Regions from separate parts of the Paenibacillus sp. EC2-1 genome, predicted to be linked through region 3. Evidence: riboswitches for the same ligand, from Rfam matches in the RefSeq annotation. Region 3 holds a riboswitch; each other region holds the start of a gene.
The links. A riboswitch is a leader RNA that binds a small molecule or an ion and turns the genes downstream of it on or off. The one in region 3 is predicted to bind cyclic di-AMP.

Region 1 (3,279 bases), 790 kb from region 3:
CGCTTCATTCGCAGCGGACATATGCTCCATTCCTTCACTTATATGACAACGACAGCGAGCGCAAGTCCCCCTTTTGCAAAAAGAGTTCCAATCGACCTCATTCCGTTCTGCAAGTTCGAGAATCGTCATACCGACAACCGGAGCAACATCCTGCTCGGTGTTCCTTCCTCGTAACAGTACAAGCTTCTCTTCTGTACTTGCTTGTATACTAGGAGTGGATGCCTCGGAAGCTTCAAGAACAGATTCTTTCTTCTCCCGACCTTTCCAAAATTTAAACACGCTGTACTTCCCTCCTCAAACAGATAGACTAAACTTATGTAATTAGGGAATTTGGCAGAAGATGCTTATGGAGCAATCTCTTGATTTCAAAAATATCATTCAGTTCTGTAATTTCTCTGCCCGTATATTTCTCATAAATCGCTCTTACAAAATTCGCGCCAAAATCATGCATCAGCGTTCCTGCAAATAATCGATCAATAAACTCATTATACTTCATCCCCAACCCCTTAATAAACTCAAAAATGCCTTCGATATCACTTTGCAATAACTCAAATATAATTGGAGGAAACTCATATTCAACCGGTGCAATTGTACTATCAGCGAAATCAATAATATAGAGCTGTCCAATCGAATTGATCAGTACATTGTCACCTGTTAGATCACCATGCACATGAACATAAGTTTGAATCTTATACTCTCTTAGATAATCATTAATTTGCTTGCCTACTTCGGGTGCTACAATATGCCATCTCTCGTTATGTAATGCTCTATTTATAATGAATTCACGACTAAACTCTTCATCAGGACGAATATTCAACTTCGATAAATTATGCTGCATCTCTTCGATGAACTGTTTCTTTTTTTCGAGAGTTAATTGAGTGAAGACATCGCCAGCACTTTCCCCTTCAATATAATCCATAATGAGGTATTTGAATGCATACTTATCCTCTAACGTGCCCGCAGCAACAATGGATGGTGTACGAATCCCTTGCTGGATGGCTCTTTGCATTGCTGTTTGTTCAGCTCTATAATCTAAGTCTGTATCTAAACCCGATTCTAATGGGGCAACAATCTTAATGACATAATCCCCTGTTTTGAACACCGCGTTGGTTCCTGGCTTCAAGTGAGAGATATGCTCTGCTCCAGTCAGTTGTTCTCTTGCAAATATTTCTTCGATTAATAGCCTGAAATCTTCTATGGACTGATAAACAGCTCCCCAGGAATGCCAGTTGTTAATTTCTCTTCGAAATAAGTAAGACATAACGAATAATCCCCCATGTTCATCACTTTGAAATACGATCATATATTTAAAAAGCCCGCGATATTAATCGCGGGCTTTGATTCATTATTAATTAATAGTTCCTACCATCTGAACATAATTCTCTTGACTGATCACGCGGCGTGCAGTTACATAACGAGTCTTATAGTAAGATTCAGACAATTTACTGATTCTTACACCCTTACTTGTTGATGCGTGAGCAAATTGATCATTTCCGACATAAATTCCTGCATGAGAGACTCCACGACCACTTGTATTAAAGAATACCAAATCTCCCATTCGAAGGTCTTCTTGATCAACATGAGTCCCCGCTTTGGCTTGTGCAGCTGATGTACGAGGTAAATCTAGATCATATTGATTCATTATGTACAGAATAAATCCTGAGCAGTCAAATCCACTTTCCGTTGTTCCACCCCATTTATACGGAGTTCCAACCAACTGTGTTACTTGACTTTGAAGCTTTGGCATATCAGCGTATGCTGTGAAGGCGCCAGAAGAAAAAATAAGTGCAGACCCTAGTAATGATATAATGACTTTCTTCAAAACACTTTCTCCCTTCGGTGCCTACGGAGTTAGCTAAGGGTTCGGCTGAAGGTCTCCTATATTCCCTCTATTGCAAGAATAATTCACCCGGATCGGTTCCCCCGTTTTCAAAAACGAAATTCGGCAAAATTCATTAATATTTTGTAACCCTATCATACTGTAATATATTTTGGCTAGATATGTCAATGATATGAGTGACAAAAATGTAATTTCTTCCTCTACTTATTCCTTCTCTCACTATCATTCCCCTATTATTTACCTATCCGTAAACGGTTGGACTATACCAGATGATATTTCAAATGAAGACATCAAAAAAGCAACCGGAAAAATCCGGCTGCTTTTATTCCTACTATTCGACTCTACTAATCTCGTTTAAGCTGCCATAGCTCGGCATGCATCAGCACATCTGAAACATGCCTCAGCGCAGCGCTGGCAGTGTTCATGATCATGCTTTTTGCATTCATTGCCGCATCTCTCACACATCTCTGCACATGCCTCGCAGATTTGTTTGACATAAGAGCTATTAATAGACATTGCATGTGCTGCAAAGGCACATAAATCTGCACACTCCCGATCTAGGCGGATACACTCCTTCATCATTTCCATATGTTCTTCTTCCAGACAAGCGGAATAACAGTGGTTACAAGCTTGCATACAACGTAGACATTCATCAATACATTTCTGCATTTGTTCATGTGACATAGGTAGTTCTCCCTTCAGAATCGAATTTCACCTTTTGCAAAACGAGGCTACCTCTTATTAAACAGAATTTGTGTGGTTTCTGTGTAGAATGGCTATATACTCACAAAATTTTCACAAAATACATCACAATCGAGCTTTCATTGACTAGTCGTTTCAACTTCTTTAAACTGAACTGAACAAGAAAATCGGCAATCAAGAAACATGTATAGAGGTGACTTATGATTAGAGAGATATTTGAAAGCAAAATGGCAACCATCATCGACCCCAATCTAAAACTTCCTTTGATTCAGATTGGATACATCCGAGATGTCATGTTGAAGGAAGACAAAGCTGCACTGACCCTGATCGCTACCGAACAAGATCAGACACAAGGCGTAACAGAAACCCAGAAACAACAGATCGAAGAGCTGCTTCGTACCATAGGAGTATTAAGTATACATATAAGAATAAAGACAGTATCCGAAGAGGAGAAACAACACATATCCATTAGAGCACTGGAGATGCAACAATCACAGACAAAATCAGCAGCAAGACCTGCAGCTCCGAATCCCTTTCCAGTGAGCCCCATGGTTAAAGCTGGGGTGAAATTCATCGCCATTGCTAGTGGCAAAGGAGGCGTTGGTAAATCTACTGTGACTCTGAATCTCGCAAAAGCTTTGCATAAAGTCGGTAAAAGAGTCGGCATTATTGATGCTGATATTTATGGCTTCAGTATACCTGACATGATGGGGATCCATGAGAAGCCTGAACCTACG
Region 2 (3,279 bases), 2.3 Mb from region 3:
GCAGTCCTATTTTGACCAATACGTATACGGGAACAAGATGGCTGATGTCGCGATTGAACAAATTGAGACCAAAAATACCGGTTCACGCGAGGAGCCTGCATATGAATCTATAGTAACCGTCGTAAATAAGGGGGGCACGGTTACGAACATCCCGATTACATTCGCCTTCGAAGATGGAAGGACTGTAGAAAAAATATGGGACGGTAAGAAAAAAACAACGCAGTACAAAATCGAGCATCGCTCTCCATTACTGTGGGCCATGGTTGATCCTAAATTTACAATCGTGCTGGAGAACAAACATATTAATAACTATATGAAGGCGGAAATGGATCCGAAAGTGCTCACGCGCTGGAACCTAAGCATTAACAAGCTGGTAGAGGCACTGTTCGGCAGCCTGTCATGGTAAGGGGGGAGAACATGAAAAGCTATACAGGCAAAGGCTGGACCAGTGTAAAAGATCAGTTCTATGTTATTATTCTGTTGTTTTTATACAAGCTTTTGTGGGGATATTTTCTTTACCGGATCGTAAAATCAGCCGTTGTTCCACTTCTGATGCGATTTCCTGATCCCGCTCCAAGTGAGCTTAGTAAGCTGCTGTATTTCTATGAGGGAGAAATGGCCTTATTACAGAGTAATGACGTTCACACCTATGCCTGGATACTTATACTTATGCTAATGATTCGGATGGTGCTAACTCCACTCATTCAAGCAGGTATACTCTACAATCTTCATCAGGAGGCAAAGGGAGAGCGAGGATTGTTCCTCTTTAAAGGAATGAGACAATTATGGAAACCAGTAACCCTGTTTTACATAATTGAGACTCTATTTACCTTTATGCCAGCTTATTGGCTGGTGCCCAAAATGCTTCCTTTTCTATTCGCGGCTATTCGAGAGCCTTCTGCCTTGCTCCATCTAGCCCCTTACATCCTTGGTTGGTTAATTTACGCGTATCTGCTTCGGATGTGCCTGCTTTACATGCAGTTCGGAAAAACAGGTGGGACCAGCATGATATCAGCTTTATGGATCTGCTTGCGTCATATCGGAAAGGTCACTCTGATCTCAATCATAATTGGTGGAACGGGAATGGTCATGCTTCTATTACTCAGTGGATTATCATTCCTATGGGCTGGACTAATGGGTCTGATCATTCACCAAGCTAGCTATTTTATAAGTAGTCTATTCCAGCTCTGGAGTATCACAACACAGTACCAGCTATGGCTTACACATGAACAGCAACGTTAAAAAATACTCTCGTTCCAAAAAAATCCCAATCCTTCTCAAAGGATTGGGATTTTTCGTATAAAAATATAATTTCCTCGTTTGCCAAATTGTTAATACTCTGCTAAAATAACGAATGTGATAGTAACAACTTTGTCATCTTTATTGTAACTTTTTCATATGGATAAACAGTCGAATATTAGAACTAGATTTTTTATACCATTAAGAAGCCGAATTCCCTTACATGGGAAGCGGGGGATCCGTCTTGGGTGCATTGATCTCGCAACAGAGTGATCATAGGCTAACCTTCAGCCGAACCCTTAAGCTAACCTCGCAGGCATTGGAAGGAGCTTTCTCTTGAAAAAAAAGTTAACAGCCATATCGATCGGACTTACACTCGCTCTTACATTAAGTGCCGGAAGCGCTTTCGCTGATTCCAAGCTTAATAACGCAATCAAACCAGTCATTGGTGTCTCATATAAAATGGGTGGAACAACGACTAAAGGATTCGATTGCTCTGGATTTACAAGTTATGTATTCAAGAAAATTGGACTCACATTGCCTCGTGCATCCGCATCCCAGTATAAAGTTGGGACTGCCGTAGCAAAGAGCAATCTAAAAGCTGGTGATCTTGTATTCTTTAATACCTCCGGCAGAGGCGTATCCCATGTTGGGATTTATGTAGGCGGTGGTAAATTTGCACATTCCTCAACTTCCAAAGGTGTTACCATTACTGCACTCAATTCCAGTTACTTCGGAAAACGGTACATAGGCGCTAAGCGTGTTATGAGCTCGAGTAAGTACAAAGCCGTCGCTGTCAATTATAATTAATTATCATATAAGCCGTTACCTAAGCCCGGATGAGATCTCTACAATCTCCTTCGCGGCTTTTTCTTTATACTTATATAACGTATGGACCTTGCAAAAAGTTCACCTTTTTATAAAATAATTTTTAATTATTTTCTTAGGTATCATGTCTTACTTGTGATTTACCCTTATTGCAGATGATTAAACATGTTTCAGGTAAATTTGAATCATTATTTGTCTTTTTTCTTCGTCACATAACCATTTAAACCACTCGAAAAGACAGCAAGAAACAATTGCCAACAGGACAAGCCCTCTGATAGAATATCAGTGTAATCATTCCATCATTATTGTAAGGGCTTTTATACATAGAACATTGTGCCGAATAGCCTTCAACCGAACCCTTAAGCTAACCTCGCAGGCATGGAAGGAGTCTTTATATGCTAAAGAAATTAGGCGTATCTGTTATCGGCCTCACTCTCCTACTTACTTCTGGGATCAACAGTGCTTTTGCAGACAGCAAGCTAGATCAAGAAATTGACCAAGTTCTTGGAACAAAATATAGTTATGGCGGAACAACAACAAGCGGATTCGATTGTTCTGGGTTCACAATGTACATATTCTCTACGCTGGGATTAAAGCTCCCGCATCAATCGAGCTCCCAATTCGAGATGGGGACAACGATAACCCGCCAAGATTTGCGCCCGGGTGATCTCGTGTTTTTCAATACGACTGGCCGCGGGGTATCCCATGTAGGCATCTACATCGGGGATGGGAAGTTTGCTCATGCCTCTACTTCCAGAGGTGTTGTTACCAATCGTTTGAGTGATAGCTACTACGCAGAACGATATATTGGCGCCAAACGAATTCTGGATGACATATTTTACGAAAATCTTGCAGCAGAATAACTCATTTTTTTTATAACATACTAAATCATATCCGCGAAGAGAAGCTTCCTTTCTTTTGGCGGTTTTTTCTTCCTTACTCAATTAAAAAGGAGACAACTTATGAATCACCAGACAGAACAGCTATATGCCATTCCAATGACGATCGACCAAGCAGCTGAAGTTTGTGAATGGACGTATCCAGCTCCGTATAATATATACGGCTGGCTACCTTTTGAACAGATGCAGGGTCTCGGTATTGAATTTGGTGATCCGGATATCCGTCGTCAGCAATATATATCTATTATGGATGAACAGGATCGAATGTGGGGCTTCGCTCAGTTGTTCCCAATGGAGGGTGTCACGCGAATTG
Region 3 (3,279 bases):
TCTTGATCTATGTTTGTATTGATGAACAGAGACGACGTAAACGGGCAGTACTGTTGCCTGATGAAGAGTTGGAAAAAGCCACTCATGAACATGTTTTTGAAGGATTCAATCATGACAGACTTGTGATATGGTCTCTTCTGAAAAAGGTAAAACCCAAGTATCGCCATGTGCTGCTTCTAAAATACTACAATGACATGACATTATCAGAGATTGCTGCGATTTAAGTTTAAGAGTATGGCCGCCTACGATATTGATGGAGGTACATTGGAGTCTGCGATACGAAATGACTATATACAGGTGATCAACAAGTCGGCGAAATCAGGACCTTACCAGATTACCATCGATGCCGTTACTGCAGACGAGAACAAGTTAATCTTGTTGTATACGGCTACATCAGATTCGACTCAGGAAATATATGATGTGAACAGTGTTCGCATGACAGACATACAAACAGGTCGTTATCTAGGGAATACGTCGAAAATTGGTGGCTTGGAAGGTCAGAGCTGGCAGGGGCGTTCAACGTTAGAACTTGATCGTAGTAAGCCTTTACCGAATCGTATTGAAGTCGATTTCCAAATTGCCTCCGTTGATCCCGGTAAGCTTTCTGATCCCAAGACAGGCACGATCCGTTCAGAGATGAACTATTCAGAGCGAATAAAGGTAGAGTTCGACTTGGACCCGAAATTTTCTTTAACCAAGACGGAGATATATAAACCGGATCAATCGTTCATGCTTGGCGATCATCAAGTGTTGTTATCCAAGGTTGAAGTTTCTCCGCTGATGACAAGAGCTACATTCGTATATAATCCTGGGAAAACAAATAATTTTAAAACTAGAACTTCAATTAGCGAAATGCTTAATCACCATGAAATTGTCTCAGAAACGGCTGAAGGGAAAATGTACAAAGCGCCTAGTATCTCAGGAGGCGGAACTGAGGACGGGATGCAGTATGTATTCGGCAGCAATATGCTGGATGAGCCCCAATCAATCGTTATGAAGTTATCTCCTGAACTCAACAGATCAAAAACAACAGTACAGGAACCTGAAGAGCCTGTAATTGAGCTTAAAATAAAATGAGAGTTCTTAAAAGTTGATCCTATATGGAGAATAGGCACCTAGCGTTCGTGTTTAGTCCACATTAAGTCGCCTTATTGGCTCAAAATCAGATCATTCATAAAAGAAAAGAGCAGACCTAAATGCGTCTGCTCTTTTTTTCTGTAATAACAAGAGCGAAATCGAGATAATTCACGATAATAAGGGTGTTGAGCCTTTGTAATCGGTATCATGAAATTATATCCGGCATTTTTAAACCGATTTGTGTCTCTTTGGATCTTTACAGTAAGTACGGGATGGGAGTAAGATTCATTCATAATCTTGAATGTGATTCCAGTTTGGAAGCAACATTGAATAGTCCTAGATCGCTGAATTCTTAATCAGAAGCGGGGGAACCATTAAGATGAGGCTAATCTCATCTCAGGGGTGAATCACTTGGCTAGTTACTAAGTGTAGGGATACTTTCGATCCCGAATCCGTCAGCTAACCTCGTAAGCGTTATGAAAGAGGATTTGTCGTGAACTTTGTTTCTTCAAGTCACGGGAAAGTCCAACTTTCCTGTGGCTTTTTTGATGTGCCTAAATGCTGATACGGGACGCCGTAAGACACATCCATTCCTTTAATTTTATCCACTGGCGGTGAACTAACGATGGCAGCATTAAAAAGACTTTTGATAGGTCGACCATTGAAATCGAACGAGTTAGGAGAACAAAAACTTAACAAGAAAAAAGCACTAGCCATTCTATCCTCGGATGCTTTATCATCCGTGGCATATGGTCCTGAACAAATCCTACTTGTTCTCATTACAATAAGTGGAGCAGCTCTTTGGTATTCAATACCTATTGGGATCGGAGTATTGGTTCTACTAACGGCCTTGATACTTTCTTATCGTCAGATCATTTATGCTTATCCGCACGGTGGTGGAGCGTATGTTGTATCTAAGCAAAATCTAGGAGTTCTCCCTGGACTTGTTGCCGGGGGTTCTTTACTCGTGGATTATGTTTTGACTGTAGCGGTCAGCGTCTCAGCAGGAACAGATGCATTGACTTCGGCATTTCCAGCACTCCATGAACATACGGTGAGTATAGCTGTTGCATTTGTCATACTGATCACAATTCTAAATCTCCGTGGAGTAACCGAATCTGCTACGGTGTTAGCATACCCTGTCTATTTATTCGTATTTGCATTATTTATTTTGATTGTGGTGGGTATGTACAATATATTCACGGGGCATGTTTCTCCAGATTTACATGCTCCGATCGGTACGCCAGTTGCTGGAATTAGTTTGTTTTTACTTTTAAAGGCATTCGCCTCAGGAAGTTCGGCACTCACAGGCGTTGAAGCGATTTCCAATGCAATTCCTAACTTTAAAGACCCTGCACCTAAAAATGCAGCAAGAACACTAATGGCCATGGGAATCCTATTAGCTGTATTATTCTCAGGGATTGTATTCCTTGCCTATTATTATGGGATAGCACCCACAGCGCAGGAGACCGTCGTATCTCAAATAGCCAATCAGACTTTTGGACGTAATTTTATGTACTTCTTTATCCAGGGAACTACAGCACTTATTCTTATCCTTGCTGCCAACACAGGCTATTCAGCATTTCCACTTCTTGCAGTTAATCTAGCTAAGGATAAATTTATTCCCAGAATGTTTACCGCACGGGGAGATCGGTTAGGATATTCAAACGGTATTATGATTCTCGGCTTCTTATCCATACTGCTGATTATTGCTTTCCATGGTCAAACCGAGCACCTCATTCCCTTATACGCAGTGGGTGTATTTATACCATTCACACTTTCTCAGACAGGGATGATGTTGAAATGGATTCGCGAGAAACCGGAAGGCTTTATGCCAAAACTATTAATTAATACAATAGGTGCCGTGATCAGTTTAACGGTATTCCTAATGTTCTTCATGACTAAGTTTGCTCAGGTATGGCCATTCTTTATATTCTTACCGGTCATCGTGTATCTGTTCTATCGAATTAAGAAGCATTATGATGCTGTTGGTGAACAACTGCGCATCACAACTTGTGAACCATCGGTTGAAATCAAAGGTAATGTTGTTATTCTACCGGTGTCAGGAATAACTCATGTCGTTGAGCATTCATTAAACTATGCGAAGTCTTTATCAGCTGACCAAGTTATTGCACTCTACATTCCGTTTGAAAGAGAAGAGTTAACTCGATTCGAAGAAAAGTGGAAGAAGTGGAGACCCGA

Region 1: linked by a shared signal. The riboswitch ahead of ACK8P5_RS15090 (C40 family peptidase) and the one ahead of ACK8P5_RS11715 (APC family permease) in region 3 are both predicted to bind cyclic di-AMP.
Region 2: linked by a shared signal. The riboswitch ahead of ACK8P5_RS00565 (C40 family peptidase) and the one ahead of ACK8P5_RS11715 (APC family permease) in region 3 are both predicted to bind cyclic di-AMP.

The regions. Positions count from the first base shown of each region.
Region 1 covers NZ_CP186006.1:3,252,951-3,256,229, forward strand. The annotation lists gene ACK8P5_RS15080 (2Fe-2S iron-sulfur cluster-binding protein) at 1-279, opposite strand, end outside; gene ACK8P5_RS15085 (phosphotransferase family protein) at 314-1,261, opposite strand; gene ACK8P5_RS15090 (C40 family peptidase) at 1,349-1,822, opposite strand; cyclic di-AMP (ydaO/yuaA leader) riboswitch at 1,826-1,958, opposite strand; gene ACK8P5_RS15095 (four-helix bundle copper-binding protein) at 2,195-2,524, opposite strand; gene ACK8P5_RS15100 (P-loop NTPase) at 2,743-3,279, shown strand, end outside.
Region 2 covers NZ_CP186006.1:118,174-121,452, reverse strand. The annotation lists gene ACK8P5_RS00575 (M1 family metallopeptidase) at 1-406, shown strand, start outside; gene ACK8P5_RS00570 (hypothetical protein) at 418-1,242, shown strand; cyclic di-AMP (ydaO/yuaA leader) riboswitch at 1,437-1,573, shown strand; gene ACK8P5_RS00565 (C40 family peptidase) at 1,576-2,049, shown strand; gene ACK8P5_RS00560 (C40 family peptidase) at 2,463-2,930, shown strand; gene ACK8P5_RS00555 (GNAT family N-acetyltransferase) at 3,030-3,279, shown strand, end outside.
Region 3 covers NZ_CP186006.1:2,464,850-2,468,128, forward strand. The annotation lists gene ACK8P5_RS11705 (sigma-70 family RNA polymerase sigma factor) at 1-224, shown strand, start outside; gene ACK8P5_RS11710 (DUF4179 domain-containing protein) at 211-1,077, shown strand; cyclic di-AMP (ydaO/yuaA leader) riboswitch at 1,410-1,567, shown strand; gene ACK8P5_RS11715 (APC family permease) at 1,703-3,279, shown strand, end outside.